One region of the Kitasatospora sp. NPDC048239 genome, then DNA from elsewhere that is predicted to be linked to it. Evidence: riboswitches for the same ligand, from Rfam matches in the RefSeq annotation. Region 1 holds a riboswitch; the other holds the start of a gene.

Region 1 (7,236 bases):
ACGGGCAGGGCCCCGGCGGAACGTTCCGCCGGGGCCCTGCCGCATGCTGTCGGATCCGACCGTCAGACGCCGTACTCGTCCAGCGGCGGGCAGGAGCAGACCAGGTTGCGGTCGCCGTACGCACCGTCGATCCGGCTGACCGGCGGCCAGTACTTGTCCGCCGGGTTCACGCCCGCCGGGAAGACCGCCTCCTGCCGCGAGTAGCCGTGCGCCCAGTCGCCGACCATCACGGCGGCGGTGTGCGGGGCGTTGCGCAGCGGGTTGTCGTCCGCCGCCCACTCGCCCGAGCCGACCTTCTCGATCTCGGCCCGGATCTCGATCATCGCGTCGCAGAACCGGTCGATCTCGTGCAGGTCCTCGGACTCGGTCGGCTCGATCATCAGGGTGCCGGCCACCGGGAAGGACATCGTCGGCGCGTGGAACCCGTAGTCGATCAGGCGCTTGGCGATGTCGTCCACCGACACGCCGGTCTCCTTGGTGAGCGGGCGCAGGTCGATGATGCACTCGTGCGCGACCAGGCCGCCGGGGCCGGTGTAGAGCACCGGGAAGTGCGGGGCCAGCCGCTTGGCGATGTAGTTGGCGTTCAGCACCGCGACCTGGGTCGCGTGCTTGAGGCCCTCGCCGCCCATCAGCCGGACGTACGCCCAGGAGATCGGCAGGATGGCCGCCGAGCCCCACGGCGCGGCCGAGATCGGGCCGACGCCGGTGGCCGGGCCCGCCTCCGCCTGGAGCGGGTGGTTCGGCAGGTACGGCGCGAGGTGCGCGCGCACCGCGACCGGGCCGACGCCCGGGCCGCCGCCGCCGTGCGGGATGCAGAAGGTCTTGTGCAGGTTCAGGTGCGAGACGTCCGCGCCGAACTTGCCCGGCTTGGCGAGGCCGACCAGGGCGTTCAGGTTGGCGCCGTCCACGTACACCTGGCCGCCGGCCTCGTGCACCGCCGCGCAGATGTCGGTGATCTCGGTCTCGTACACGCCGTGGGTGGACGGGTAGGTGACCATCAGCACGGCGAGCTGGTCGCGGTGCTGCGCGATCTTGGCCTTGAGGTCCTCGACGTCCACGTCGCCGTCGACCAGGGTCTTGACCACGACCACGCGCATGCCGGCCATCACGGCGGAGGCCGCGTTGGTGCCGTGCGCGGAGGACGGGATCAGGCAGACGTCGCGCTGGGTGTCGCCGTTGGCGTGGTGGTAGGCGCGGACCGCCAGCAGGCCGGCCAGCTCGCCCTGGGAGCCGGCGTTCGGCTGGATGGAGACGGCGTCGTAGCCGGTCACCTCGACCAGCTGCTGCTCCAGCTGACGGATCAGGGTGAGGAAGCCCTGCGCCTGCTCGATCGGCGCGAACGGGTGCAGCTGGCCGAACTCGGGCCAGGTCACCGGCTCCATCTCGGTGGTCGCGTTGAGCTTCATGGTGCAGGAGCCCAGCGGGATCATGCCGCGGTCCAGCGCGTAGTCGCGGTCCGACAGGCGGCGCAGGTAGCGCAGCATGGCGGTCTCGGAGCGGTGGCTGTGGAAGACCGGGTGGGTCAGGTACTCGTCCTCGCGCAGCAGCGCGGCGGGCAGCGCGTCGGCGCTCTCCGCCACCTCGACGCCCTGGACGCCGAACGCGGCCCAGACGCCGGCCAGGTGATCACGGGTGGTGGTCTCGTCGGTGGAGACGGAGATCCGGTCCGCGCCGTCCTGGAACACGTTGATGCCGTTGGCCCGGGCGGCCTCGGCGATCTCGGCGGCACGGCCGGGGACGACCGCGGTGACGGTGTCGAAGAACTCGCCGTGCAGCAGCTCGACACCGCCGGCCCGCAGGCCCTCGGCGAGCGCGGCGGCGTAGCGGTGGGTGCGGCGGGCGATGTCCGCCAGGCCGTCCGGGCCGTGGTAGACGGCGTACATGGAGGCCATCACGGCGAGCAGCACCTGGGCGGTGCAGATGTTGCTGGTGGCCTTCTCGCGGCGGATGTGCTGCTCACGGGTCTGCAGCGCCAGGCGGTAGGCGCGGTTGCCGTCGACGTCGACGGAGACGCCGACCAGGCGGCCGGGCAGCGAGCGGGCGTACTCGGCGCGCACCGACAGGTAGCCGGCGTGCGGGCCGCCGAAGCCCATCGGGACGCCGAAGCGCTGCGAGGTGCCGCAGGCGATGTCGGCACCGAGCGAGCCCGGGGACTTCAGCAGGGTCAGCGCCAGCAGGTCGGCGGCGACGGCGACGATCGCGCCGAGGCCGTGGGCCTGCTCGATGACGGGGGCGAGGTCGCGCACCACGCCGGTGGCGCCCGGGTACTGGAGCAGCAGGCCGAAGACGCCGCGCTCGGCGATCTCGGCCGGGATGCCCGCGGAGAGGTCGGCGACGACGACCTCGACACCGGTCGGCTCGGCACGGGTCTGGATCACCGCGACGGTCTGCGGCAGGGTCTCGGCGTCGACCAGGAAGACACCGCCCTTGACCTTGGTGACGCGGCGGGCCAGGGCCATCGCCTCGGCGGCAGCGGTGCCCTCGTCCAGCAGCGAGGAGCCGGAGGTGGGCAGGCCGGTCAGGTCGGAGACCAGGGTCTGGAAGTTGATCAGCGCTTCCAGCCGGCCCTGCGAGATCTCCGGCTGGTACGGCGTGTAGGCCGTGTACCAGGCCGGGTTCTCCAGGACGTTGCGCAGCACCACCGGCGGGGTGAAGGTGCCGTAGTAGCCCAGGCCGATCATCGGCTGGAGCACCCGGTTGCGGCCGGCCAGCTCGCGCAGCTCGGCGAGGACCTGGGCCTCGCTGCGCCCGGCGGGCAGGTCCAGGGCGGTGATGGAGCGGATCGCGTCCGGCACGGCGGTGGCGGCGAGCTCGTCCAGGGAGCCGTAGCCGACGTGGGCCAGCATCTTCTCCTGCGCGGCGGCGTCGGGGCCGATGTGGCGGTTCTCGAAGGGACTGGCCAGCTCAAGCTCGGTGAGGGTCGGGACGCTGGTGGGGCGTCCCGCGTTCGGCTGGGCGTTCATGTGGTCGAGGCCTCCTGGTCACGGACCGGCGGGGGTACGCGCGCCGGGCGGCTTAGCCGCTGTGGACAACAGCGGATCGACCTGGGCGGGCGGACCCGACAGGCCTCCCCCTCTGTCATCGGGACCTGAGAGCTTCGCCCGCGCGGTGCGCTGTGGGCGCCCCGCCGGCTTGCACCGTCGGTGAGGGTGGTGGCCGTCGGCTCCCTCGCCGGCGGTCCTGCCCTGCTTTCCAGAGTGACCTATCCCACACGGTACGGATGCCTGAGAGATTCCGGGGAGGAGTTGCTCCTTCGGCGCCCCGACCAGCGGCTTCCGCTCTCGGGGACTCTCCCGAGCGGGCTCGGCGGTCGCGCCCAGGGTACCAGCGGGAAGCCCTCTGTTCACGGGTGCGTCAGGTCACTCGCAGAGTTCGCGCATGACTCGGACGGCGCAGCGGGTGGCCCGTCCGGCCCCGCCCGGGTCGCGGGTGTCCGCTTCATGGCTTTTGGTGTGAAGTGGCGGCTGGGAAGGGCGCTCCAGCCGCCGACCTGCGGGAGTTCCGCAGGAGCAGCGACTGGAGGAAAGCGTGCAGACCGATATCGACCCCCGGGACCTGATCGGCCACAAGGCGGTCGACCGCAATGGAGACAAGATCGGCACGGTCGACGAGGTGTACCTGGACGACGCCACCGGCCAACCGGAGTGGGCCGCCGTCCGTACCGGCATCTTCGGGCGGGACGCCTTCGTCCCGCTGACCACGAGCGAGTTCTCCGGCGACGAGCTGCGGGTGCCGTACGACAAGTCGCTGGTGAAGGAGTCGCCGGACTTCGGCGTGGGCCAGCACCTGTCACCCGCCCAGGAGCTCCAGCTGTACCGCTACTACGGGCTGGACACCCCGCTGGACGGCAGCCCGGCCGCGGGGGACGGCTCCGGCTCCCAGCCGGCCGACCTGGACTTCGGCTCCGTCCCGGCGGCGGACTCGACCACGGGCCCGGCGACCGGAACGGCCGCGGGAGCGGCCGCAGGCGCCGCGGCGGGGGCGGCGGCCGGTGCGGCCGCCACGAGCACGGCGCCCGGCCCGGCACCGTCGCCGGCCCCGCCGACGACCCCGCCCGTGACCCCTCCCCCGGCCGCGGCGCCGGTCAAGCCGCTCGCCTTCCACTCGGCGGAGACCACGACCCCGAGCTCCCCCACCATCCCGGCGGCCGACCTCGGCAAGCCGTCCGAACCCGCCACGGAGGCCAACGTGCGGACCGTCAGTACCGCCGCACCCGAGACCCGGGCACCGAGCAGCTCGGCGCCCGCCGCCCCGGTCGTCCCCGCCACCCCGGACAGCACCCCGAGTGCCGCGCCCTCCACCACCCCGGCCGCCACCGGCGGCCCGGCCTCGTCCGCGCCCAGCGGCCCGGTGGAGATCACCTGCCGCGAGGAGCGCCTGGACATCACCACCGAGTGGCACGTCCTGGGCACCGCCAAGCTGCGCAAGTACGTGACCAGCGAGCCGGTCGAGCGCCGCGTCCCGGTGGTGCGCGAGCGGGTCCGGGTCGAGCGGATGCCGGTCGGCGACGCCGAGCGGGCGGCGCTCAGCGACAAGGAGATCGCCGAGGCCGTCGAGGAGGTCACCCTGCGCGAGGAGCGCCCGGTGGTCCGCAAGTACCTGGCGCCGATCGAGCGGGTCCGCCTGGTGGTCGAGCGGTACACCTCCGAGGAGGTGGTCCGCGACGAGCTGCGCCGCGAGCACGTCGAGGTGCACGACAACACCGCGACCACCTCGGCCCCCGCCCCCTCGACCCCGCACACGCCGCCGCCCACGCATGCGCCCCCCTCGGACGCGCTCTCCTCGACGACCTCGACCTCGACCTCACCCTCGTCGTCCTCGCCCTCCTCCCCCTCCCCGCTCGCCTCGGTGGCCGACGCGACCCGGCCGGCCCCGCTGAGGCCGCTCGCCTGACCCGCTCTCACCAGGGACCCCGGACCGCCACGGTCCGGGGTCCTTCGACTTTGCCAAAGCTTCACCGATCGATATTTGACACATTGAAGTATCTGCCTGCATGGTTATTTCAGTTCATTCACTATGTACGGGAGGAAGCAACCGTGAGTGAGGCACCACAGCCCACCACTACGGCCGAGAAGCAGAGCAGCGCCCGGGTCCTGCCGGCCCTGATCCTGGCGATGCTGTCGTTCAGCGTGGTGCAGACCGCGGTCGTCCCGATCCTGCCCTCGCTGGCCAAGGAGCTCGACGTCACCGGCTCCAGCATCACCTGGCTGATGACGGCCAACCTGCTCTCCGCAGCCGTGCTGACCCCCCTGCTGGGCCGCTTCGGCGACCTGCGCGGCCGCAAGCCGATGCTGCTGATCTCGCTGACCGGCCTGGTGGCCGGCTCGGCGCTCGCGGTCAGCACCCACTCCTTCACCTGGCTGGTCGTCGCCCGCGTCCTGCAGGGCGCCGGCGGTGGCGTGCTCCCGCTGGCGATCAGCATCGTCCGCGACGAGCTGCCCAAGCAGAAGGTCACCGGCGGCGTCGCCGCGATCAGCGCCTCGATGGGCGTCGGCAGCGGCCTCGGCCTGGTCGCCACCGGCCTGCTGCTGGAGCACTGGAGCTACAAGTCCATCTTCTGGATGGGCCTGGCCTTCGGCCTGCTCGCGGTCGCCCTGGTCGCCTTCCGGGTGCCCAGCGACCCGGTCACCGACAAGGAGGGCGGCGCCGACCCGCTCGGCGCGATCACCCTGGCCGGCTGGCTCTCCGCCCTGCTGGTCGCGGTCAGCCAGGGCAACACCTGGGGCTGGACCTCCACCAAGACCCTCGGTCTGTTCGCCGTGGCCGCCGTGGTCGCCCTGATCTGGGGTGTCATCGAGGTCAAGGTCAAGCACCCGCTGGTCGACATGAAGATGATGTCCCGCCCGGCCGTCGCCTTCACCAACCTGGCCGGCCTGCTGATCGGCTTCGGCATGTACGGCTCGTTCATGGTGATCAGCAACTTCGCCCAGACCCCGGAGAAGCTCACCCACTACGGCTTCACCGCCACGGTGCTGCACGCCGGTGTGATGCTGCTGCCCTCGGCCCTCGGCTCGATGGTCGCCGCCCCGCTCGGCGCCCTGCTGATCGCCCGCCGCGGTCCGCGCCTGCCCCTGGTCCTCGGTGGCGTCCTCGGTGCCGTCGCGATGGCCTACCTGGCCCTGCGCCACAGCCACGAGGGCGACATCTACACCGCCTCGGCGATCTTCGGCCTCGGTATCGGCCTCGCCTTCTCCGCGATGCCGGCCTACATCAACGGCGCCGTCCCGGTCGAGCAGAGCGGCATCGCCAACGGCATGAACGCCGTGCTGCGCACCGTCGGTGGCGCGATCGGCACCGCCGTCATGGCCGCCATCCTGACCGGCGACACCATGAAGCTGCCGATCCCGGTCCTGCTGCCCACCCTGGACGCCTACAAGCACGCGTTCTGGGTCGCCGCCGCGGTCTGCGCGATCGCCGGCGCCGTCCCCTTCCTGATCCGCAGCATCAAGCCCACCACCACCGTCGCCGCCGGCAACGACATGGCGGACCTCGGCTCCGGCCCGGTGCTGGCCAAGACCGACGCCTGACGAGGCGTCCACCCCTCGCGCCCAGGGACAGGGCGCGAGGGGGACCGGGCCCCCGAACGGTCGACGAGGGCATCGCGACCGCCCGAGGGCTCGTCCGACACGCGGCCCCACCCGGACCCCCCTCCGGGTGGGGCCGCTTCGTGCCTCAGGCCCCGCCCGCCGGCCCCTCGGCCGGCCCTTCCGCACCCTCTCCAGCGGTCGCGTCCGAACCGCCCTCCTCGCCCCCGCCCTCGCGCAGCGGCAGTGGTCGGGCCGGCTCCAGCGCCGGATCGTCCACCGAGAAGGTCCGCACCCGCCCCGGCCCGCTCCAGGGCGTCTCGAACCGCACGGTCACCCGGCCGACCCCGCTGCCCTGCACCCACCCTGGCCCGAGCTCCGCGTGGTGCACGTCCTGCCCGGGCATCCAGTGCCGGACGGCCACCGCCTCCGCCACCTCGACCCGCTCCTCCTCGCCCTGCGCCGTCTCCTGCTCCTGCGCCGACTCCCGGACGGCCTGCGCGAACAGGTCCTCCTGGGTGTAGTCGGCCAGCTGCGAGACGCCGACACCGAGCAGCCGCACCCCGCCCGTGATGTCGACCTGGGAGGCCAGCCGCCGGGCCGTCTCGGTGATCACCGACTCGTCGTCCGTCGGCCCGCGCAGCGTCTCCGACCGGGTCAGCGTCGAGAAGTCGAACCGGCGCACCTTCAGCACCACCGTCCGCCCCGAGCG
Region 2 (7,236 bases), on a different contig from region 1:
TGGCAGCCGACCTCGGCGCCGGAGATGGAGGCGTTCTCCTTGAAGAGCATGCCGATCGCCCCGGCGGCGAGCAGGAAGCGGACGATGCCGTCGTCGTCGGCGCCCGGGATGAAGTTCAGGTAGTAGTGCAGGACGGCGGGGATGATGCCGGCCGCACCGTTGGTGGGGGCGGTGACCACGCGGCGGCCGGAGGCGTTCTCCTCGTTGACGGCCATCGCGTAGAGGGTGACCCACTCCATGGCGTTGGCCGGCCCGATGCCCTCCGCGCGCAGGGCGCGGGCACCCGAGGCTGCCCGGCGGCGCACCTTCAGGCCGCCGGGGAGGATGCCCTCGCGGGACATCCCGGCCCGCACGCACTCCTGCATGACCCGCCAGATCTCCAGCAGGCCGGTGCGGATCTCCTCCTCCGAGCGCCAGGCCTTCTCGTTCTCCAGCATCAGGCCGGAGATCGACAGGCCGGTCTCCCGGCTGAGCCGCAGCAGCTCGTCGCCGGTGCGGAAGGGGTACTTCAGGGCGGTGTCGTCGGGCTTGACCCGGTCCGCGCCCAGCGCGTCCTCGTCCACCACGAAGCCGCCGCCCACCGAGTAGTAGGTCTTCTCCAGCAGCGTCGAGCCGTCGGCGCCGAACGCCCAGATCGTCATGCCGTTGGCGTGGTACGGCAGCGACCGGCGGCGGTGCAGGATCAGCTGGGTGTCGGGGTCGAAGTCGATGGCGTGGGTGCCCAGCAGCCGCAGGCGCTTCTCGGCGGTGATCCGCTCGACGTCCACGTCGGCCTGGTCGACGTCGACCGTGCGCGGCGAGTTGTTCTCCAGGCCCAGCAGGACGGCCTTCGGGGTGCCGTGGCCGTGGCCGGTGGCGCCGAGCGAGCCGAACAGCTCGGCGCGGACGGAAGTGACCTCGGCCAGCAGGCCCTCGGACTTCAGCCGGCGGGCGAACATCCGGGCCGCGCGCATCGGGCCGACGGTGTGGGAGCTCGACGGGCCGATGCCGATGGAGAAGAGGTCGAAGACGCTGATGGCCACGGGGGACGTCCTTGTCTGGTCTCGTGGAAGGACAAGCGGGGTGGACACGGATCGGGGCACCGCGCGCACTGTCCAGTGTGCGCGGTGCCCCGGAATCCCAGGTGGCCCGGCGGGGTGAGCCCGGTCACCTGTGGCCGAACTAGAGGTTCGGGTAGAGCGGGTACTTCGCGGCGAGCGCGGAGACCCGGGCCTTCAGCGCGGCGGCGACGGTCTCGTCGAAGGCCGGCTTGAGGGCCTCGGCGATGACGTCGGCGACCTCGCGGAAGTCCTCGGCCTGGAAGCCGCGGGTGGCGAGGGCCGGGGTGCCGATCCGCAGGCCGGAGGTGACCATCGGTGGGCGCGGGTCGTTCGGGATGGCGTTGCGGTTGACCGTGATGCCGACCTCGTGGAGGCGGTCCTCGGCCTGCTGGCCGTCCAGCTCGCTGTTGCGCAGGTCGACCAGGACGAGGTGGACGTCGGTGCCGCCGGACAGCACCGAGGCGCCGGCCTCGGCGACGTCGGCCTGCAGCAGGCGCTCGGCCAGGATGCGGGCGCCGTCCAGGGTGCGCTGCTGGCGCTCCTTGAACTCCTCCGAGGCGGCGACCTTGAAGGCCACGGCCTTGGCGGCGATCACGTGCTCCAGCGGGCCGCCCTGCTGGCCGGGGAAGACCGCGGAGTTGATCTTCTTGGCGAACTCGGCCTTGGCGAGGATGACGCCACCGCGCGGACCGCCCAGGGTCTTGTGGGTGGTGGTGGTGACCACGTCCGCGTACGGCACCGGGTTGGGGTGCAGACCGGCGGCGACCAGGCCGGCGAAGTGCGCCATGTCGACCATCAGCAGGGCGCCGACCTCGTCGGCGATCCGGCGGAACGCGGCGAAGTCGAGCTGGCGCGGGTAGGCGGACCAGCCGGCGATGATCAGCTTCGGCTGGTGCTCCTTGGCGAGGCGCTCGACCTCGTCCATGTCGACCCGGTTGGTCTTCTCGTCGACGTGGTACGCGGCCACGTTGTAGAGCTTGCCCGAGAAGTTGATCTTCATGCCGTGGGTCAGGTGGCCGCCGTGGGCCAGGCTCAGGCCCAGGATGGTGTCGCCCGGCTGGATCAGCGCGAACATCGCGGCGGCGTTGGCCTGCGCGCCGGAGTGCGGCTGGACGTTCGCGTACTCGGCGCCGAACAGGGCCTTGATCCGGTCGATGGCGATCTGCTCGGCCACGTCGACGTGCTCGCAGCCGCCGTAGTAGCGGCGGCCGGGGTAGCCCTCGGCGTACTTGTTGGTCAGCACCGAGCCCTGGGCCTCCATGACCGCCACCGGGGCGAAGTTCTCGGAGGCGATCATTTCCAGGGTGGTCTGCTGGCGGTGCAGCTCGGCATCGACCGCGGCGGCGATCTCGGGGTCGAGAGCGTGCAGGGACTGGTTCAGAACCGTCATGGTGTGGTCTTCCCAGGGGAGGAGGGAGGGCGGCCGGCGGGGCGGGGCGGCCGCCGCGCTGCGGCCGCCCCGGCGGTGGCTCAGGCCGGGTTGATGATGGCGTCGTACTCGTCGGCGCTCAGCAGCTCTTCGGTCGCCTCGACGCGCACCTTGAACAGCCAGCCACCCTCGAAGGGGTCGCTGTTGACCAGCGCGAAGTCGTCGAGAACGGCCTGGTTGGCCTCGACGACCTCACCGGTGACCGGCGAGTACAGGTCGCTGACCGACTTGGTGGACTCGAGCTCGCCACAGGTCTCACCTGCGGTCACCGTGTCGCCGACCGCGGGAAGCTGCACGTAGACGATGTCACCGAGGGCGTCGGCCGCGTGCTTGGTGATGCCGATCGTCGAGACACCGGCCTCGGCGGCGGTCAGCCACTCGTGCTCCTTGGTGTACTGCAGGTGCTGGGGGTTGCTCATGGCGTCATTCTCCAGGATGGGAAGCGGGTACGGCGAAGCGGGCCGCCGGGCGGACGGCTTCGACGATGATCTGTGGAAATGTGCGGGCCGGGAACCAGGCCTCGGCGGGCTCGCCGGGAACCGGGCCTCACCGGGCGCGCCGGTGGATCAGCGGGCGCGCTTGTAGAAGGGCAGCGCCACGACCTGGACCGGCTCGTGCTTGCCGCGCACGTCCACCGCGACGGTGGTGCCCGGGGCGGAGTGCGCCGCGTCCACGTAGGCGATCGCGATCGGCTTGCCCAGGGTGGGGGAGGGCGCGCCGGAGGTGATCCGGCCGATCGGCTCGCCGTCCGTGGAGACCACGGTGTACTCGGCGCGCGGGACGCGCTTGCCCTCGGAGACCAGGCCGACCAGCACCCGCGGCGGGTTGGCGTCGGCCTCGGCGGCGGCCTTCTCCAGCGCCTTGCGGCCGATGAACGCGCCCTCGTTGGTGGTCTTGTCGAAGCGCACCACCCGGCCCAGGCCCGCGTCGAACGGGGTCAGCTCGGTGGAGAGCTCGTGCCCGTACAGCGGCATGCCGGCCTCCAGGCGCAGCGTGTCGCGGCAGGACAGGCCGCAGGCGATCAGACCGCGGTCCGAACCGGCCTCGGTCAGCGCCGTCCAGATCCGCTCGGCGTCGCCGGGGGCGCAGAAGATCTCGAAGCCGTCCTCGCCGGTGTAGCCGGTGCGGGCCAGCAGCACCTCGCGGCCGGCCACCTGGGCCGGGAGGATCGCGTAGTACTTGAGGCCGGCCAGGTCGGCGTCGGTGGTGGCGGCCAGGATCGCGGTGGCCTCGGGGCCCTGGACGGCGACCAGCGAGTAGGTGTCGCGGTCGTCGGTGACGACGGCGTCGAAGCCCTTGGCGCGGCCGATCAGCTCGTCCAGGACCAGCTGGGCGTTGGAGGCGTTGGCGACGACCAGGAAGGCGTCCTCGCGCAGGCGGTAGACGATCAGGTCGTCCAGGATGCCGCCGTCCTCGGCGCAGATCATGGTGTAGCGGGCGCGCAGCACGCCGAGCGCGGAGACGAAGCCGACCAGCGCGTGGTCCAGCATCTCGCCGGCCTGCGGGCCGGTGATGGTGATCTCGCCCATGTGGGAGAGGTCGAACAGACCGGCCTTGGTGCGGACGGCGAGGTGCTCCTCGCGCTCGCTGCCGTAGCGCAGCGGCATGTCCCAGCCGGCGAAGTCGGTCATCGTCGCGCCGAGGGCGCGGTGCAGCGCGTCGAGCGCGGTGAGGCGGAGGGACGACATGGCCTGGAACTCCTCGGTCTGGGCACTCAGGGGTGCGCACGCCGGACCGGTCCCGCTCGGGGGCACGGCCTGCGCGCGGGCATGCGGCGGCAGGGCCTCCCCATCTGTCGTCGAACCTGAGAGCTTCACCGCACGCGGGCCCGCAGCTCTTACAGCTAACAGGACAGCATGGCGGCTTGCACCGTGGGTGGGCGCACGGCAGGGCCGTGTTCCGCTTTCCAGATGTGCCTAACCCGTGCGGTAGGGGTGCCTGAGAGATTCCGGGGAGGACTTGCTCCTTCGGCGCCGGCTGTACCGCCTCTCGGGGTACTCCGGGCTCTCCCGCGCGGGTTCGAGCGGCCGGTATGGAGTTAGGGGCCTCCGGTGGAAACACGCGGAGACGCGCACATCATGGCACGTCTGCGCCCCACGCGGGAGAGGGGGGAGGGGGGAGGGCGCTAGGCTGCACGCGTCGACGAGCCAGTAGGGCGGTACAGGGCGCATGGGGTACCCGGTGGAGCAGCAGCAGGGGTGGGGCGGCCCGGAGGCGGCGCCACCGGGCGGCGGATGGCCGGCCAACGAGCTGGAGCAGGTGCTCAGCGCCGCGCTCGGTGATCCGGGCGCGACCCCCCGGGTGTTCGAGGTGCTCGCCCGCAGCCAGGTGTGGATCCCGCTGCCGTCCGGGGCCGACCCGCAGGGGCAGGCGCTGGACCTGCCGACGATCGAGCTGGCCGGCGACCCGTACGTGCCGGTGTTCTCCTCGCAGGAGGTGTTCCTGCGGCAGGCGCCCGGGATGGCCTTCGCGGTCGCGCCGGTCTGGGAGTTCGCCCGGGGCCTGCCGCTCGGCGTGGGCATCGCGGTGAACCCCGAGGCGCCGGTCGGCATCCCCGTCCCGCCGCAGGGCGTGGCGGAACTGCGGCGCGGCCCGCGCGAGGACCGCTGGGAGGCCCCGGACGGGCCGACCGGCGGCCGGGTGGCGCTGCGGGAGCCGGTGGCGGGAGAGGACCCGGAGGCCTTCCTGGCCGCCTGCCGGGCCGAGCTGGCCGCCTTGCCCGGGGTGCTGACCGCCCGCCGCGCGCTGGCCAGCGTCGAGGGCGAGCCGACGGTGATGTTCATCGGCGTCCAGCTGGACCAGGGCGCCCCGGTCGCACCGGCCGCCGTGAACGAGGCGCTCGGCCGCGCACTGGGAACCGCGCCGCTGCCCGGGGGCGTCCACCTCGTACTGCTCGACCTCGCGGACGATCCCGTCGTCGAGTGGATGCTCAACCGGGTCCGGCCGTTCTACGCCCGGATGTGACGCGTCCCTCCTCACCCGCCACGGGGGAGGAGGGCCCCTTGTAGGCACGTCGGCGTGGCGGCGGTCGGTGGCGCCCCATAGGGTGCGTGCAGACACCCGCCGGGCCGGCGGCAGGTGAGAGAAGAAGAGGCGCAGCGAGGTGGGCGCATGAGTGCGGGAGCGGTAGCGGGCGGTGCACCGGGGCCCTGGGGCCAGTCCTCCGCCGGGCGCCCCGGCGCGGATCCGGGTGCGCTGGAGCGCGCCCTGCGCGAGGTCGGTCCGGAGCGCTACGAGGCGTACGAGGCGCTGCTGCAGGCGCTCGCCGCGGGCCAGGTCTGGATGCTGCTCTGGCACGGCACGCCCGGCAGCCAGGACGCCCAGTACGGGAACATGGAGATCAGCGGCCACGGCTACGCGCCGGCCGTCACCTCGCCCGAGCAGCTGGCCGCGTCCGGCTGGGCGCGGGCGCACGAGGTGATCTCCGGCCGGGAGATCGCCGCCTCGCTGTACCGCACCCGCTGGGGCCTGTGGCTGAATCCGCATGCGCCGGGCGGCGGGGTCGGGGTGCCGTGGGCGGACCTGCGGCGGATCGCGGCGGGCCTGGACCGGCTGCCGGCCGGGCCGCTGAGACTGAGCGAACCGCAGGTGCCGGCGCAGCAGTTCTTCGCGCTGCTGGAGCGGCAGGCGGGCGAGGTGCGCGCGGTCAAGGCGCTGCGCCGGGCCTGGGTGCAGCCCTCCGTGGGCGAACCGTATCTGGCCATCGGTCTTGAGCTGTACGAGAGTTCGCCCCCGACCGTGGAGGCCGTCCGGGCGCTGATGCAGCGGGCGATCGCGGTGGCGCCGGAGGGGCTGGCGGTCTCGACGGTGGCGATGGGGGACGAGTACGACCCGGTGGCGCTCTGGATGCGCGCCAACGCGCGGCCGTTCTACGACCGCGAGGCGCCGGTGCAGGGCCGTCCGCAGGCGCCCTACCCGCCGGTGCCGCCGCCGCCGTACGCCTCGCAGGCGGGGCCGGGCTACGGCTACGGCACCCAGCCGCCCGGTCCGGGCTGGCCGGGGCAGCAGCCGCCGCCGCAGCAGCCCTGGCCGGGATACCCGGGGCGCTAGGCCCTGTCCGGCCGATCTTGCCGCGCGCTGATCCGCCAAGATCGACCGGACGGGACCTGGGGCCCTCCGGGCCCCGGCCTTCGGAATCCCGCCCGAGGGCTGTAATCCCATCAGAGAAGCCGATCTGACGACATGTCGGATCGGCTTCCGCGCTTTCCGGACGATTTTTCAGTCGGTGCCGTCCTCCCCCTTGACATGCATGTAACAGCTGTGTGAAGAGGGATATGCCGGAGGTCAGGAGGTGCATGCCGACAGATCACAGTTGGGTTTCTCTCGGTTGTCAGGGCTGGCGCAAGCCAGTTCGGATGGCAGAGAGTTCTGCGCAACGCACCGCGCGTACTTGCAGCCCCACGAAGGTGAACGCGCAGGCGGACCGCTTGAGCCTCGTGATGCCCATCCCGCGCGGCCGCAGGACCCAGCACGCCGTACCGCCGTGAACACCCGTACTCGCACCTGCACTTCCGCTTCCGCATCTGCACCTCCGCACGTCCGCACCAGCCGTACCGCCGAACCGGCGACCGGCACCCGTGGGCCGGCCACCGTCGGCGAGGGGACCGAACTGACCATGACCGCACCCATCAAGACCGCCGGAACCGAACCGGGGGCAGCAGCCGCCGCGATCCCGGCCAAGAAGATCGAGGGCCGTTCGCTCGGCCAGATCGCCTGGATCCGCTTCAAGCGGGACAAGGCCGCCGTCGCCGGCGGCATCGTGGTGAT

What was found. A riboswitch is a leader RNA that binds a small molecule or an ion and turns the genes downstream of it on or off. The one in region 1 is predicted to bind glycine.
Region 2: it holds a riboswitch for glycine, as region 1 does, so the genes downstream of both, gcvT (glycine cleavage system aminomethyltransferase GcvT) here and gcvP (aminomethyl-transferring glycine dehydrogenase) in region 1, are expected to answer to the same signal.

Annotation. Positions count from the first base shown of each region.
Region 1 covers NZ_JBICZP010000018.1:156,799-164,034, forward strand. Annotated here, with positions in the region: gene gcvP (aminomethyl-transferring glycine dehydrogenase) at 63-2,963, opposite strand; glycine riboswitch at 3,203-3,306, opposite strand; gene ACGFZP_RS34270 (DUF2382 domain-containing protein) at 3,529-4,893, shown strand; gene ACGFZP_RS34275 (MFS transporter) at 5,037-6,527, shown strand; gene ACGFZP_RS34280 (DNA polymerase IV) at 6,673-7,236, opposite strand, start outside.
Region 2 covers NZ_JBICZP010000002.1:679,525-686,760, forward strand. Annotated here, with positions in the region: gene ACGFZP_RS07075 (L-serine ammonia-lyase) at 1-1,022, opposite strand, end outside; gene glyA (serine hydroxymethyltransferase) at 1,162-2,430, opposite strand; gene gcvH (glycine cleavage system protein GcvH) at 2,511-2,888, opposite strand; gene gcvT (glycine cleavage system aminomethyltransferase GcvT) at 3,036-4,157, opposite strand; glycine riboswitch at 4,386-4,491, opposite strand; gene ACGFZP_RS07095 (enhanced serine sensitivity protein SseB) at 4,651-5,433, shown strand; gene ACGFZP_RS07100 (enhanced serine sensitivity protein SseB C-terminal domain-containing protein) at 5,581-6,519, shown strand; gene ACGFZP_RS07105 (ABC transporter permease) at 7,085-7,236, shown strand, end outside.